DNA from 2 places in the Aquabacter sp. DMC10 genome. Region 2 is predicted to be linked to the other one. Evidence: riboswitches for the same ligand, from Rfam matches in the RefSeq annotation. Region 2 holds a riboswitch; the other holds the start of a gene.
What was found. Region 2 has a riboswitch for S-adenosylmethionine ahead of ACT54L_RS21465 (homoserine O-succinyltransferase). Riboswitches for the same ligand answer to the same signal wherever they lie in the genome.
Positions count from the first base shown of each region.

Region 1 (7,031 bases), on a different contig from region 2:
ATGTAAAGCCCGCGGGGCGGGCCGGACGTGCGGCGGTGGAACAGCCAGCCGAGGGCCGAGGATTTGCGGGCCAGCGCATAATCGCGCAGTTCCAATTCCAGGCGGGCGAAGGCATCCACCACATTGGACTGGGCGGGGTCGGGGGTGATCTGCCCCTCGGAGACCATGGCGCCGTAACGTTCCAGCACCCGGGCCGACGTCTCCGAAACCATGCCCTTACTCCCCTTCGCCGGTGGCGCGGCCCGTCAAAGGCAGGCCGGCGGTGTCGCCTCTGAAGCGAGGCAGCCCTTTAGACCATGCGCTGCAAAAGTCGACCCCCTTTCCGAGACAAGCGCCTCCCCTGAAACCAAACCGCCCGGCGCGCGTTACCTCACCAGACCCGCCGCGGCGCACCCCAGCCCCCGGCGGAGCGATGACGATCCACCAGCGAAGCACAGTCGCAGGGGTGCCGCGTGCGCGGCCCTCATCGGACGATCTGTGTCCGCAAGACAGGGAGAGAGTTCATGAACAAGACCATCGCCGGCGGCGCCGGCCTTATCAGCCTCGCCCTCGCCGCCGCCCTCGCCATCCCCGCGCCCGCATCCGCCGACGAGAGCACGACCCGGGTGAATGACAGCATGATCAGGGTGCAGCAGATGGACTATCTGATGCGCCACGGCGGCTATGTGATCTATCAGGACTCTTATTCGGATTCCGTGGGCGGCCGGAACGCCACCATGGTGGTGCCGGCGAACCGGGTCCACGCGCCCGGCTATGTCCAGCCCGGCACGGTCTATGTGACCCCCGCTCCCACCTATCCCGCCCCCTACTGATCGCGACAAACTGAGCTGTGAATCCCGGCCGGAGCCATTCTCCGGCCGGGATCTGGACATTTTTCCCGTGCCATGTCCCCTGTGTAAGAAGGGCCGAAGCAGCGGGGGAATGGCGTGGGCGTGGACTTGACGGGACCGGAAGGCGACCGTTCCCTCGTCGGGCGGTCCAAGGCGTGGCTGGCCAGCCATGATCCCGGCGCGGTCGACCAGACGCGCGCCCTTCATCTCGGCATCGCCTTCGTCCTCGTCATCGCGGCGGGGGTGGCCACCTCGCGCGGCCTGGGCCTTGGGCTGGACATCGTCTTTCCTATGGCCAGCGCCATCACGGCCATGGTTCTCATCACCTTCACGCCCGCCGCCAGCCGGCGGATGGAAGCCGTCAGCTTCGCAAAGCTTTTCGGGCTGACTTTCGGCCTGTTCGTGGCGGTCATGCTGATCGGGCCGGGCAATGGCGCGGCCAATGCCACATTCCTGAAACTCTCCGTGGTCCCCCTGACGGGCCTGTCGCTCTACATGCGCCGGCACGGCATGGAGGGGATGCGGCAGGGCAACGCCATTGTCGTGGTGGTCACGGTCGCCGCCGTCGTCAGCCCCACCCATGCGGAGACCGCCTCGCTGCTGCTGGCCGCCTGCCAGGGCGGTGCCATTGCGGCTTTGGTACGCCTTGGGCTTCATCGTCCCAGCGCCTTGAAGGTGTATACCGAAACGGTGGAGGCAGCGGGCCAGGCTATTGGCCGCCATCTCCATGAGGTGGCCAGCGCCGTGCGCGAGGGGCGGCAGGTGCCGCAGGCGACGGACGAACTGCTGGACCAGATCCGTGTCCGCGTCCGCTCCGCCCTCGTCAACGCCTCCTCGGAGGCCCCTGACGCGCGTAACTATCTGGAGGCGGTGCGCTCGCTTGCCTATCGGCTGAGGGTGGCCACGCAATTGCTCAGCGCCTGCATTCCCGCCCCCCAGGGCACGGCCGAGGAAGCCCGCTCGGATGCCTGGCGGGCGCCCCTGTCGGCCGCCGCCGACCAATTGGCCCGGCACCTGGAGAACGGCCTGGCCCAGCCCTTCCCGGAGCATGCCCGCATGGGCGGCATCCTGGCACGGCTGCGGCAGGCGGCCATGGCGCCGAACCTGAAGCCCGCCGACCATCTGGCCTTGCTGCGAGCTGTGACCGCCTTCGAGCGCCTGGCCCTGGTGGTCACCGAGCTGACGCGCCTCCTCAACGAAGGTCCGGCGCAGTGGAATGCAGCGGCGCCGCCTGCTCTCCCGGTCCCGCCCACGCCCGTGGCGCAGGGCCTTTCGCCGTTCGCCAAAGTGGCCATCCAGGGCGTGATCGCCACCACCCTGACCACCGCGCTCGACTTCATCCTCCACTTGGACCACGCCTATTGGGCCACCCTTACGGTCATGTTCGTGCTGGGCAATTCCGTGGGGGAGACCTATGTGCGCGTGCGCTACCGCACCGTGGGCACGGCCATGGGCGTGGCCATCGGCCTCGGCTGCGTGGTGGTGTTCAGCGACAATGTGTGGATCCTGGCCCTCCTGTGCCTCGTATGCCAGATGATTTCGCTGGTCACCGTACGGGACCGCTACGACATTTCCTCGGCCATGGTGGGCTTCTCGGTGGTGGTCGCCCTCCATATCGTCAGCGGCCTCGATGTCCACGGCATGGTGGCGCGCATTTACGAGACGGGCATCGGGGCCGGCATTGCCCTCCTCGTCTCCTGGGTGGTGCTGCCCGTCTATGTGGCGGACCAGATCCGCGACCAGGTCATTTCCATGATCAAGCGCTGCCGGACGGCGTTTGCCGCCTCCTGGCCGCGCTATCAGGCCGAAGGCGAAGGCGTGACGCCCCGGGCGGCGACCGCCGCCATGTCGCTGGAGTTGCGCGTGCTGGCCGATCGCCTGCCGCATATCGGGGCGGAGACGAGCCTTGGCCATCGCTCCGCGGGCGATGTCATCACGCTGGTGTCGACGCTGGAAATCCTGACCACCTACCAGGCGCTTCTGGAAGATGCCGCCGAGCGCCTGTCAGGCCTTGCGCCCCCCGAGCGGCTGCTTAACGTGCTGGAGGCGGCCCGCGCGCGGACCTTGCGCGCTTTCGATGCGGCGCTCGGTGAAGCGCCCGCGGGCTCTGATTCCCTCACCGCGCCCGACCTGGATGCCGCCGTGACCCTGGCCATGGACTATGCGGAGGACCCCAAGACCCGCCGCCTCCTGCCGCTGATGGCCGATTATCTCAGCTTCTCCGACGCAGTGCTGCGGCCGCTGAAGGACCTGGGCGGGCTTCTGTCGGCGAGCCGGCCCATCGAACACCGTCACGATGCGGCCCCGCTCCAGCCGCGCGACACCGCCTCCGGTGCGCCACGCACCGCCTGAACCGGCTCACAGGGACGTGAAGGGGCGGAAGTGCTTGGACAGTTTCAGGCCCTGCCCCTGATAATTGGACACGCCGGCCTCGCCATAAAGCATCTCGGGGCGGTGGGACATGCGCTCATAGATGAGCCGTCCCACGGTCTGGCCGTGTTCCAGGATGAACGGCACCTCGCGCGAGCGCACCTCCAGCACGGCGCGGGCGCCGCTTCCGCCCACCGCCGCATTGCCGAAGCCGGGATCGAAGAAGCCGGCATAATGCACGCGGAACTCGCCCACCAGAGGATCGAAGGGCACCATCTCGGCGGCATAGTCGGGGGGCACATGCACCGCCTCGCGGGAGGCGAGGATGTAGAAGGCGTCGGGGTCGAGCACCAGGCTTGCATTGCCGCGCGCGCGGATGGGCTCCCAGAAGTCCTCCACCTCCAGGCCGTGGCGACGGTCCACATCCACCACGCCGGTGTGGCGCTTGGCCCGGAAACCCAGGAGACCGCCGAAGGTTTCGCCGGCCAGGTCAACACCCACCGCGATGCCGCCACTGGCCACGTCCGGCACTTCGGCATCCACCAGACATTCCGCCTTCTGGAGGTTCAACAGCTCCAGGTCGGACAGGCGGGCAACGCCGCGCCGGAACCGCACCTGCGACAGGCGCGAACCCGCCCGCACCAGGATGGGGAAGGTGCGGGGGGAGATTTCCAGATAGAGCGGGCCTTCATAGCCGGCGGGAATGGCATCGAAGGCGCGGGCGCCATCGGCGATCACGCGCACGAAGACGTCGAGCCGCCCGGTGGAGCTCTTGGGATTGGCGGCCGCCGCCACATCCGCCGGTAACCGCAACTTTTCCGACAGTTCCACCAGATAGACGCAGCCGGTCTCCAGCACCGCGCCCTCGCGCAGATCGAGCTTGTGCAGGCCGAGGTCGGCGAGCCGCTGCTTCACACTGATGCCGTTGCCCGGCAGGAAGCTGGCGCGGATGCGCCAGGCGGTGCGCCCGAGGCGCAGGTCAAGGCTCGCCGGCTGGATCTGGTCGTCGTCGAACGCGCGGCGGGAGAGGATGCAGCCGCTCTCATGAAGCGCCGCAATGGCCTGCGAGGGGAGGATTCCCGGTCTCAATTGATCCACCACGCCGCAGCCTCCGCCGGCTTCCCGTCCCACGGCCCCACCACCCGGACTGTTCACCGCGCGCGCCGTCCGCGCATAAAGGCGAAGCCGCTCTGTCAGCGCAAGGGGCTTCTCTGCCACGCCGCCCCATCCGTTCGGTTTACCGGACGAAACGATTGACGAAACCGAACGCCTGCGCTTTAACAAACGCCACGTGGTGAATTTGGGCCGGCCGGCTTGCCGCCACGCTAAAACAACTCGCTAAAAGGCCGGGGACAGGTGGGGCGCACAGGCGTCTCCCGCCTTTTGTCCTCGGCGCCCGGAGGCTCGACGACCTTGGCGCCCTTCATTCCCGCCGATCCCAAGACGCTGCACCCCGAGACCCTGCTGGTCCATGGCGGCACCACGCGCTCGCCTTATGGCGAGACATCCGAGGCGCTCTATCTCACCCAGGGCTTCGTGTACGATTCCGCCGAAGCCTGCGAGGCCCGCTTCAAGGGCGAGGACCCCGGCTTCGTCTATTCCCGCTATGGCAATCCCACCACGGCGATGTTTGAGACCCGCATGGCCCTGCTGGAAGGGGCGGAAGCCGCGCGGGCGACGGCGTCCGGCATGGCGGCCGTGCATGCCTCGCTCCTGTGCCAGCTGCGCGCCGGCGATCACGTGCTGGCGGCCCGCGCCCTGTTCGGCTCCTGCCGCTGGATCCTGGAGGACTATCTCCCCCGCTTCGGCGTGGAGATCACCCTGGTTGATGGCACCGACCTTGATGCCTGGACGGCGGGGGTGAGGCCGAACACCAAGATCCTGTTCCTGGAAAGCCCCACCAATCCCACCCTTGAGATCATCGACATCGCCGCGGTGGGCGCCATCGCCAAGGCGGCGGGGGCAAAGCTGGTGGTGGACAATGTGTTCGCCACGCCCTTGCTCCAGAAGCCGTTCGAGCTTGGGGCCGATGTGGTGGTCTATTCGGCCACTAAGCATATTGACGGCCAGGGCCGGTGCCTGGGCGGGGTGGTGCTGGCTTCCGAGCAGTTCATCACCGACCATCTGCAGACCTATCTGCGCCAGACCGGCCCCTCCATCTCCCCCTTCAATGCCTGGGTGCTGCTGAAGGGGCTGGAAACCCTGGGGCTGCGGGTGGAGCGCCAGCAGGCGAGCGCAGCTCTTCTGGCGGATGCCGTGGCCGCCTCCGACAAGGTGTCCAAGGTGCTATATCCCTTCCGGGACGATCATCCCCAGGCCGCCCTTGCTCGCCGCCAGATGAAGGGCGGCGGCACCCTCGTCACCTTCGTGGTGGACGGCGGCAAGGAAGGCGCCTTCCGCTTCGCCAATGCGCTCAAGGTGATTCGCATTTCCAACAATCTTGGGGATTCCAAGAGCCTGCTCACCCATCCCGCCACCACCACCCACCAGCGCTTCACCCCCGAGGCGCGGGCGCAGATGGGCATTTCCGACGGCCTGGTGCGCCTGTCCGTGGGGCTGGAGCACCCCGACGACCTGATCGCCGACATCACCCAGGCGCTGCGTTCCGTTTGACGCGGCGCGCGGCGCGCACAACATATTCGCGCCGGAGCACGCCGCTCCGGCGCAGAACGAGTTGCGCCCCGCCCCCAACTGCGGCTTCACTGCCAGTGTTCCTCATGGGAACGGGCAGATACGGTTCGCGCGGGGACGGGCCGGTGAAGGGGCAGATCATGTACCGGGCGATCACGCGCCAGATCCAGGTCACGGCGACGCCGCGCTATGTGGCGGAGCGCTCCGACCCCGATCAGAGCCGCTATTTCTGGACCTATACCATCGAGGTCACCAACCTCGGCGCGGACACGGTCCAACTCCAGGCGCGCCACTGGTTCATCACGGACGCGTTCGGGCAGGTGGAGGAAGTCCACGGCCAAGGCGTGGTGGGCGAGCAGCCGGTGCTGGAGCCCGGCGGGCGGTTTGAATATACAAGCGGCGTGCCGCTCGCCACCGCCAACGGCATCATGCGCGGCCATTACGACATGACCAGCCAGAGCGGGGAGGCATTCGCCGTGGAGATTCCGGCCTTTTCCCTCGATCTGCCGGACATGCGGCGCACCCTGAACTGAGCCATGGCCATCCGCAGCGCCAAGGCGCCCCTCGTCGAGACCCAGGCCGCTCCCTCTCTGGATTTGCGGCCCATCGCGACCGTGCTCGGCGTGCTCCTCAGCGTCCTGGGGGTGGCCATGCTGGCGCCGGCGGGTGCCGACCTGACCCTGAAAAGTGGCGGCGAGGGCGCCTTCCTCGGCTCCTCGGCGGTCACCATCTTTGTCGGCGTGCTCCTGTGGATGTCGGGCCGGCAGGCCCAGATCAAGCGGCTCGACCTGCGCCAGGCCTTCCTGCTGACCGCCAGCGTCTGGTTTGTGCTCTCCGCCTTCGCCGCCCTGCCCTTCATGTGGGGCCAACCCTCGCTCAGCGTGACCGATGCCGTCTTCGAGAGCGTGTCCGGGCTGACCACCACCGGCGCCAGCGTCATGTCGCGCCTGGATGACATGCCGGCCGGCATCCTGCTGTGGCGCACGCTCCTGCACTGGTTCGGGGGCATCGGCATCGTGGTCATCGGCATCGCCATCATGCCGCTGCTCAGCATCGGCGGCATGCAGCTCTTCCGCACCGAATCCTCCGACAAGTCCGACAAGTTCCTGCCGCGGGCGGAAGCCGTGGCGAAGGGGCTGCTCTTGTCTTACCTGGTGCTCACCATCCTGTGCGCCATCGCCTATGCCATCGCCGGCATGC
Region 1 is NZ_JBQUYX010000002.1:794,036-801,066, forward strand. Features, by position in the region: gene zapE (cell division protein ZapE) at 1-212, opposite strand, end outside; gene ACT54L_RS08415 (hypothetical protein) at 504-812, shown strand; gene ACT54L_RS08420 (FUSC family protein) at 927-3,182, shown strand; gene ACT54L_RS08425 (2'-deoxycytidine 5'-triphosphate deaminase) at 3,189-4,298, opposite strand; SAM riboswitch at 4,482-4,562, shown strand; gene ACT54L_RS08430 (O-succinylhomoserine sulfhydrylase) at 4,614-5,813, shown strand; gene apaG (Co2+/Mg2+ efflux protein ApaG) at 5,972-6,364, shown strand; gene ACT54L_RS08440 (TrkH family potassium uptake protein) at 6,368-7,031, shown strand, end outside.
Region 1: it holds a riboswitch for S-adenosylmethionine, as region 2 does, so the genes downstream of both, ACT54L_RS08430 (O-succinylhomoserine sulfhydrylase) here and ACT54L_RS21465 (homoserine O-succinyltransferase) in region 2, are expected to answer to the same signal.

Region 2 (7,031 bases):
GCTACCATTCGGTGCTCTATGTGAAGGCCGACAGCCCCTACAAGTCCATCGAGGACCTGAAGGGCAAGAATCTCTGCCTGGTGGACCCCAATTCCACCTCCGGCAACAACGTGCCGCGCTTCGCCATGAACAAGATGGGCATCCAGCCCGACCAGTTCTTCGGCAAGGTGGTCTATGCCGGCTCGCATGAGAACGCCGTCATCGGCGTGCAGCAGGGCACCTGCGACGCCGCCTTCAACTGGTGGAACGACGACCAGGAATCCAACCTCATGCGCATGGATCGCAAGGGGATGGCCAAGTATTCGGACTATCGCATCATCTTCAAGTCCGAGCAGATCGTGAACTCGCCCCTGGCTTATCTCGACAGCCTGCCGGCGGACCTCAAGGCCAAGATCCGCGATGCCTTCTTCTCCATCGAGAAGAACGACAAGGCCGCCTTCGACAAGATCTATGAAGGCAAGCAGCAGGTGTGGCAGCCGGTGGACAATTCCTCCTACCAGGCGATCATCGAGCTGAACAAGTTCGTGGACGAACTGCGCAAGAAGAAGGCGTCCTGAGGTCTGGAGGGCGCGGCCGGAGACGGCCGGGCCTTTTCTTTCTGGTCTCCGCTCGCCGACGCCTCTCCGGGGGGAACGTCATGCCCGGGCTTGGCCCGGGCATGCACGCCTCGCCGCCTCGAAGACCGTCGGAAGCCTGATCCAGGCCGCTCCCCGTGGATGGCCGGGACAAGCCCGGCCATGACGGTGACGATGCTGAGAGCCGGTTCATGAAGCCGGCTCCCCTGTTCAGTTCCTTTCGCCCTTTGTCCCTGCCACCGGATCCGCGCGCCTTGGCCCACACCGTCGTCCGCCTCCCCGCAGAGCAGATCGCGCCCATGGCGCGCCTCTATGATGAGGCGGTGGCCGCGCGCCGTCGCCATTCCTTCATCGGGATGGGCGTGGTGGCCGTGTGCATCGCCCTGTCGTGCTGGTGGGGCGAGGTGAAGCCCTCGGTCTTCGCCGCCAATGCCTATCGCCTCGGCGATTATTTCTGGAACATCCTGCCCACGCTGCGGCTCGACCAGCTGGGCGCGGATCTGGCCGAATGGTACTGGAACCTGGATGGCTGGCTGAAGCTGCTCGCCGACACCATCATGATCGCCTATCTGGGCACCGTGTTTGGCGTCATGGGCGCGCTGTGCCTGTGCTTCCTGGCCTCCGCCAATCTCACCCGCAACACCACTGTGCGTTTTGCCGCCCGCCGGCTCCTGGAATTCTGCCGCACCGTGCCGGAGATCGTCTTCGCGCTCCTGTTCGTGGTGGCGTTTGGCCTTGGCCCCATGCCCGGCGTGCTGGCGCTGGCCATCCACACCATGGGGTCGCTGGGCAAATTGTTCGCCGAGGTGGTGGAGAATATCGACATGAAGCCGGTGGAGGGCGCCACCGCTTCCGGCGCCTCCTGGGTGCAGGCGGTGCGGCTTGCCGTGCTGCCGCAGGTGCTCTCCAATTTTGCCTCCTATGGCCTGCTGCGCTTCGAGATCAATGTGCGCGAGGCGGCCATCATGGGCTTCGTGGGGGCGGGCGGCATCGGCCAGGACCTGGTGGAGGCCATCCGCAAATTCTATTATTCCGACGTCTCCGCCATCCTGCTGCTCATCATCGCCACGGTCACGATCATCGACCTGGTGACCGAGCGCATCCGCCATCGGCTCATCAGCATGGAGGCCGGCCGATGAACCGGGCCCGTCTCGCCTTCGATCCGGCCGAGCAAGCGCGCCTGAAGGCGCTCTATCCGCAGCATTTCCGCCTCACCGATGGCGGGCGCATCACCGGCTGGGTGCTGATCGCGGCCATGGCGGTGCTTGCGGTCTATGCCATGTGGCATCTGGGCTTCTCGCTGGCGCGCATCGGCACGGGCCTCGCCCAGCTCGGCCATTTCCTCACCCTCATGGTGCCGCCCGATCCCGGCAAGCAATTGCCGCTGTACCTGCACGCCCTGGGCGAGACGCTGGCCATCGCCTTTCTCGGCACCTTCGCCGGCGCGGTGCTCGCCTTGCCCTTGGGGCTGCTGGCCGCCAAGAATGTGGTCGCCAATCCCCTCCTGCACACCCTGGTGCGCCGGGTGCTGGACGTGTTCCGCGGGGTGGACAAGCTGATTTGGGCGCTGATCTATGTGACGGTGGTTGGCCTTGGCCCCTTCGCCGGCATCCTGGCCATCGCCACCTCGTCCATCGGCGATCTCGGCAAGCTCTTCTCCGAGGCGGTGGAGGCGAGCGACCGCAAGCCGGTGGAAGGCATCACCGCCTCCGGCGGCGGGCCGCTGGAAGGGGTGCGCTTCGGCCTCTTCCCGCAGGTGCTGCCGGTGCTGGCCAGCCAGATCCTCTATTATTTCGAATCCAATTCCCGCCAGTCCACCATTGTGGGCATCGTCGGCGCTGGCGGCCTTGGCCTCCATCTGGCCGAGCAGATCCGCATTCTGGAATGGCAGAAGGTGAGCTTCCTGATCCTGATGATGCTCATCATGGTGGCGGCGATCGACTTCATCTCCTCCCGGCTGCGCTTCGCCATCATCGGGCGCCGCTCCGTGCAGGTGTGAGCCCTCCGGCGGCCAGGGGCGGGAGCAAAAAAAGGCCGGGCGCCCCAGGGGCCCGGCCTTTTTCGTGCTTCTCTTTGAAAGGCGCGCCCGCTCAGCGCCCGATCTCGTCCAGCTGATACGGCGTCGTCTGGTAGATCTCGTTGATCCAGTTGGAAAAGAACAGATGGGCGTGGCCGCGCCAGCGGTTGCGCGGAGCGCGGGAGGCGTCGTCGCCGGGGAAATAATGGGCCGGCACGGGGGTCGAGGGGTTCTTGGCGCTGTCGCGGGCATATTCGGCCGCCAGCGTCCCGCTCTCATATTCCAGATGGTTGAACATGAAGAGCAGGCGGCGCTCCGCATCCTCCAGGAGGCCGAGGCCGGCTTCGTCCGAATCCAGCAGCACGCGCACCTTGTCCTCGCCCGGCAGGTCTTCCCGCCGCACCTCGGTCCAGCGGGAGACCGGAATGTCCACGTCGTCTGAGAAGCCGCGCAGATAGGGAGAGGCGGGGGTCTCCACGCGGTGGCTGTAGACGCCCGAGAGCTTGGCGTTCAGCTCGTGCTTGGGCACGCCATGGAAATGCTGGATGGCCGCCTGGGCGCCCCAGCAGATGGTCATGGTGGAATGCACGTGGCGCTGCGTCCAGTCGAACAGGCGGCGCAACTCGTCCCAATAGCCCACCTGCTCGAAGGGCAAGGTTTCCACCGGCGCGCCGGTGACCAGGAAGCCGTCAAACGTCTCCTGCCGCACCTCGTCCCAGGTGCGATAGAAGGCGGCCATGTGGTCGGCGGAGGTGTGCCGCGGCGTGTGGCTGCCCATGTGCACCAACGACAATTCCACCTGGAGCGGCACGGCGCCCAAGAGGCGCGCGAACTGCGTCTCGGTGCGGGGCTTGTCGGGCATCAGATTGAGCAGGCCGAGCTTGAGGGGCCGGATATCCTGGCGCGCGGCATCGGTCTCGCGCATGACCACCACGCCCTCGGCTTCGAGGGTGGCGCGTGCGGGCAACGTGTCCGGTATCTTGATCGGCATGTCCAAACCCTGTCTCACCTTGGCGCGGGACGGAGCTCGGATCGGATCGCCCGTTTCGTTGCCGCCTCGGCCACATCCTCCCACCGCGGGAGTTCCACCTTGCTCGGGAAAGCAGGTTGGCGTCGGGCCCTTGCCCAACTCTTGATGCAAGGGCTTGCATAGCGCTTGTGCCCGCGGCCCGCAAGACCTCAGGAACAGGCGCGGGCTGCAGGGACCTGCCGCCGGAGCGGCCGCGCGGACCTTGAGACGCGTTGCTGGTCGGAGATTTTGGGAAAAGGTGGTTAACATCGGCCCGCGCCGGACGGTGCGCCAGGAAAACGCCACAAAGCAGCGCAGCAGGCCGAAAAACGCCTCTAAATCAACGCGAAAGCCAAGGTGGCGGTCATAATTCGGAGCCCATTGCAGAGCAGGATCACGATCGATTGAGGGCCGTTTATTTCACTGGACGTGCCCCGAACGGAGTAGTGGACATGGTCACCTTCAGCAAGAAGGTTGCGGTCGCCGGTCTTGCGGCCCTCTTGACCCTGACGGCGGGCGCGCCCGCCATGGCTGGTGGATGGGGACCCGGATACGGGCCCGGCTATGGCCCCGGCTGGGGCCCTCCCGGGCCGCCCCCGCCGCGCTGCTGGAATTGCGGGCCCTATTACCGCAACCACAACAATAATGGCGCGGCAGTGGGGGCGGGCATCGCGCTCGGCCTGCTCGGCGCCGCCGCCATTGCCGGTGCCGCCAGCAGCCCGCCGCCGCCGGTCTATTATGCCCCGGCTCCGCCGCCGCCCACGGTCTATTATGCCCCCGCGCCCCAGCCGGTCTATGTGGCGCCCCCGCCGCCCACCGGCCAGTGCTGGTTCCCCACCAACACGCACGGGGCGGGCTATTGGGCGCCGTGCTGAACGCTTAAGGAAAAGGGCGGCTCTGGCCGCCCTTTGTCGTTTGCGCGGCCCGGTCAGCCCCCGGCCACCTTCATGGCGATGAGGGTGATGGCCGGCATGGTGAAGGCGGCGAACACGATCTGCACTGTCAGCATCTCCGCCAGCAGGGGCGCATTGCCGCCCATCTGGCGGGCCAGCACATAGCCGGCCGGCGCCGATGGCACGGCGGCGAGCAGCACGATGACCGTCAGTTCCAGGCCGGACAGGCCCAGCGCCACCCCCGCCGCCAGCGTCACCAGCGGCTTCACCACCAGGGTCAGCGCCACCGTCAGGCAGGTGACGAGGCGGGGGCGGGCGAGATCGCGCAGCACCAGCCCGCCGCCCACCACCAAGAGGCCGATGGCCAGCGAGGCCCGGCCGAGCACGTCGCCAAATTCCAGCAGCACGGCGGGCACCGGCACCTTCAGCACATTGATGGCCATGCCCGCCGCGCACGACCAGATGAGCGGATTGCGCCCCAATTGCCGGGCCATGAGGGTGAGCGAGGTGCTCCCGGCTGCGCCATAGCGGGAGAGCACGGCCACGCAGATCACATTGACGATGGGCACCAGGCACACAAGGGCCACCGCTGCCACCGTGATGCCGCTCGCCCCATAAAGCCCGCCCACGGCGGCGAGCGCCACATAGGTGTTCCAGCGCAGCACCCCCTGGAACAGGGAGGTGAAGGACGGCCCGTCCACCCCCATCACGCGGTTGAGGGCCGGCCGGGCCAGCAGCAACGCGGCCGCCAGCACCACCAGCATGAAGGTGAAGGCGCCGAGCACCCCCACCAGATTGACCTTGGACAGGTCCGCCCGCACCCCCGAGACCACCAGCAAAGCGGGAAACAGCACGTAATAGGTCAATTGCTCCATGCCGAACCAATGGGCGGGATCGGGCAGGAAGCGCCGGCGCAGCGCGGCGCCGAGGGCGACCACGAGGGCGACGGGGACGAGGGCGGTGAGGATGGCGGACATGGCGGGACTGCGATCGGAACAGGCGGGCGATGGGGCGAAACTGGCGCGCGCTCGGCCGAGGAGGCGGGTCGGTATCAACCGGGAAGGGCCGGCGGAGCGGGAGGTCCGGCGCCGGGCGGGATGAGTCTTATACAACACCCGCCGCCCGGCGCGAGCCTGTTGCGGGCGCGCGGGGCGGCTGCGGGCGCGGCGGATGGGCGCGCGCGGGAGGGCGATGGTCATTCAACGAGGGGAGGGGGAAATCCAATGGTACAGCTGGGTGGGCTCGAACCACCGACCTCCGGTTCCACAGACCGGCGCTCTAACCAACTGAGCTACAGCTGCACAGCGCGGCACCGCAAGGGGTGCCGGCGAGGACGCGGAACCTACGCTGAGCGCCCCAAGGTTTCAAGGGGGGCGGCGTCGATGTCTGCGCGGGGCTGTTGATAGTGGGGCGCGGGGCGCCTTGCAAGGGGCTGGAGGCAGGTCTGGCCCCACTCAACTGGGGAAGAGTTCCACATGGCTCTCGCCCGTGCGGCCCATATAGACCGCCCGCCGGCCGAGGAACGACACCAGATAGGAGGCGCAGCCCGCCGCAGCCACGGTGCGGCAGAAGCCCTGATAGCTGTAGCCTGGCGCCTTCCTCTGCGCCGCCTGGATGGCGGCCTGGATGGGGCCCACGTCGAATCTGTCGGCAACAGGGGTGTGGAACGCATGGGTCGGCAGGTCGAGCGTGCTGCCGTCGGGCCGGTAATAGGTGGCGCGGCCGGCGCGGAAATCCACCGCATACCCCTCGAATCCCGCCTCCATGAGGGCGCCGACCATCTCAGGGAAAGTCAGGGTGTCAGCCTGAGCGGCGGCAAGGCAGGCGCGGGCGGTCTCGATGTGCTTGGGGTCCATGGGGGCTTCCTGAAAGGTCATTCCACTGGCGTGGCGGTGATCCGGCAATGGGCGGCGATGCGGGCGAGCAGGTGTTCCAGGCTTGTCCGTTCCGCCGGGGTGAGGAGGCCGAAGCAATCGGCATCGTTGCGGTCGGCAAGCGCCGCGAGGTGCGGCACCAGGGCGAGGCCGGCGGGGGTCAAGGCGAGGGTCTGGGCGCGCTTGTCTTCGGCATGGGCGGCGCGGGTGAGGAGCGCCTTGGCGATGAGCCGGTCCGCCAGCTTGGTGATGGCGCCGCGCGTCAGGCCAAGACGCGCCGCCACCTGGCTCGGCGGGGTGGGCGGCGTGCCATAGAGGGCGCGCAGCACCACCCATTCGGCGGTGGTCACCCCCTGGCCCGCCAGCTTCGCGGCGAAGGCCTGGGACACATGGTTGGAAACCGCGCGCAGCCGGAAGCCCAGATGCGCATCAAGGTCGGACACCGGGGGAGGGGGGACGGGGGACACCGGAAGCCTCATCTGATTTACTAGGAAACTATCTGGATATGATTTCCTAGTCAACAATATCGAGCCGCCTGCCGGGGTGATCGCCGCCCTCGGAGGGCTTCCGGGACCCTGACGCGCGGTGGCGCCTCCCCGTGCGGATCGGCTGTGGGCGAGCAAGGCGGCGCGAGACCTCCGGCGGCACGAGCGGCCCGGCGCG
Region 2 is NZ_JBQUYX010000009.1:56,179-63,209, reverse strand. Features, by position in the region: gene phnD (phosphonate ABC transporter substrate-binding protein) at 1-557, shown strand, start outside; gene phnE (phosphonate ABC transporter, permease protein PhnE) at 830-1,714, shown strand; gene phnE (phosphonate ABC transporter, permease protein PhnE) at 1,711-2,574, shown strand; gene ACT54L_RS21465 (homoserine O-succinyltransferase) at 2,666-3,583, opposite strand; SAM-I-IV-variant riboswitch at 3,628-3,736, opposite strand; gene ACT54L_RS21460 (hypothetical protein) at 4,054-4,476, shown strand; gene ACT54L_RS21455 (AEC family transporter) at 4,530-5,471, opposite strand; tRNA gene ACT54L_RS21450 (tRNA-His) at 5,719-5,795, opposite strand; gene ACT54L_RS21445 (DUF1398 family protein) at 5,949-6,350, opposite strand; gene ACT54L_RS21440 (MarR family winged helix-turn-helix transcriptional regulator) at 6,368-6,847, opposite strand.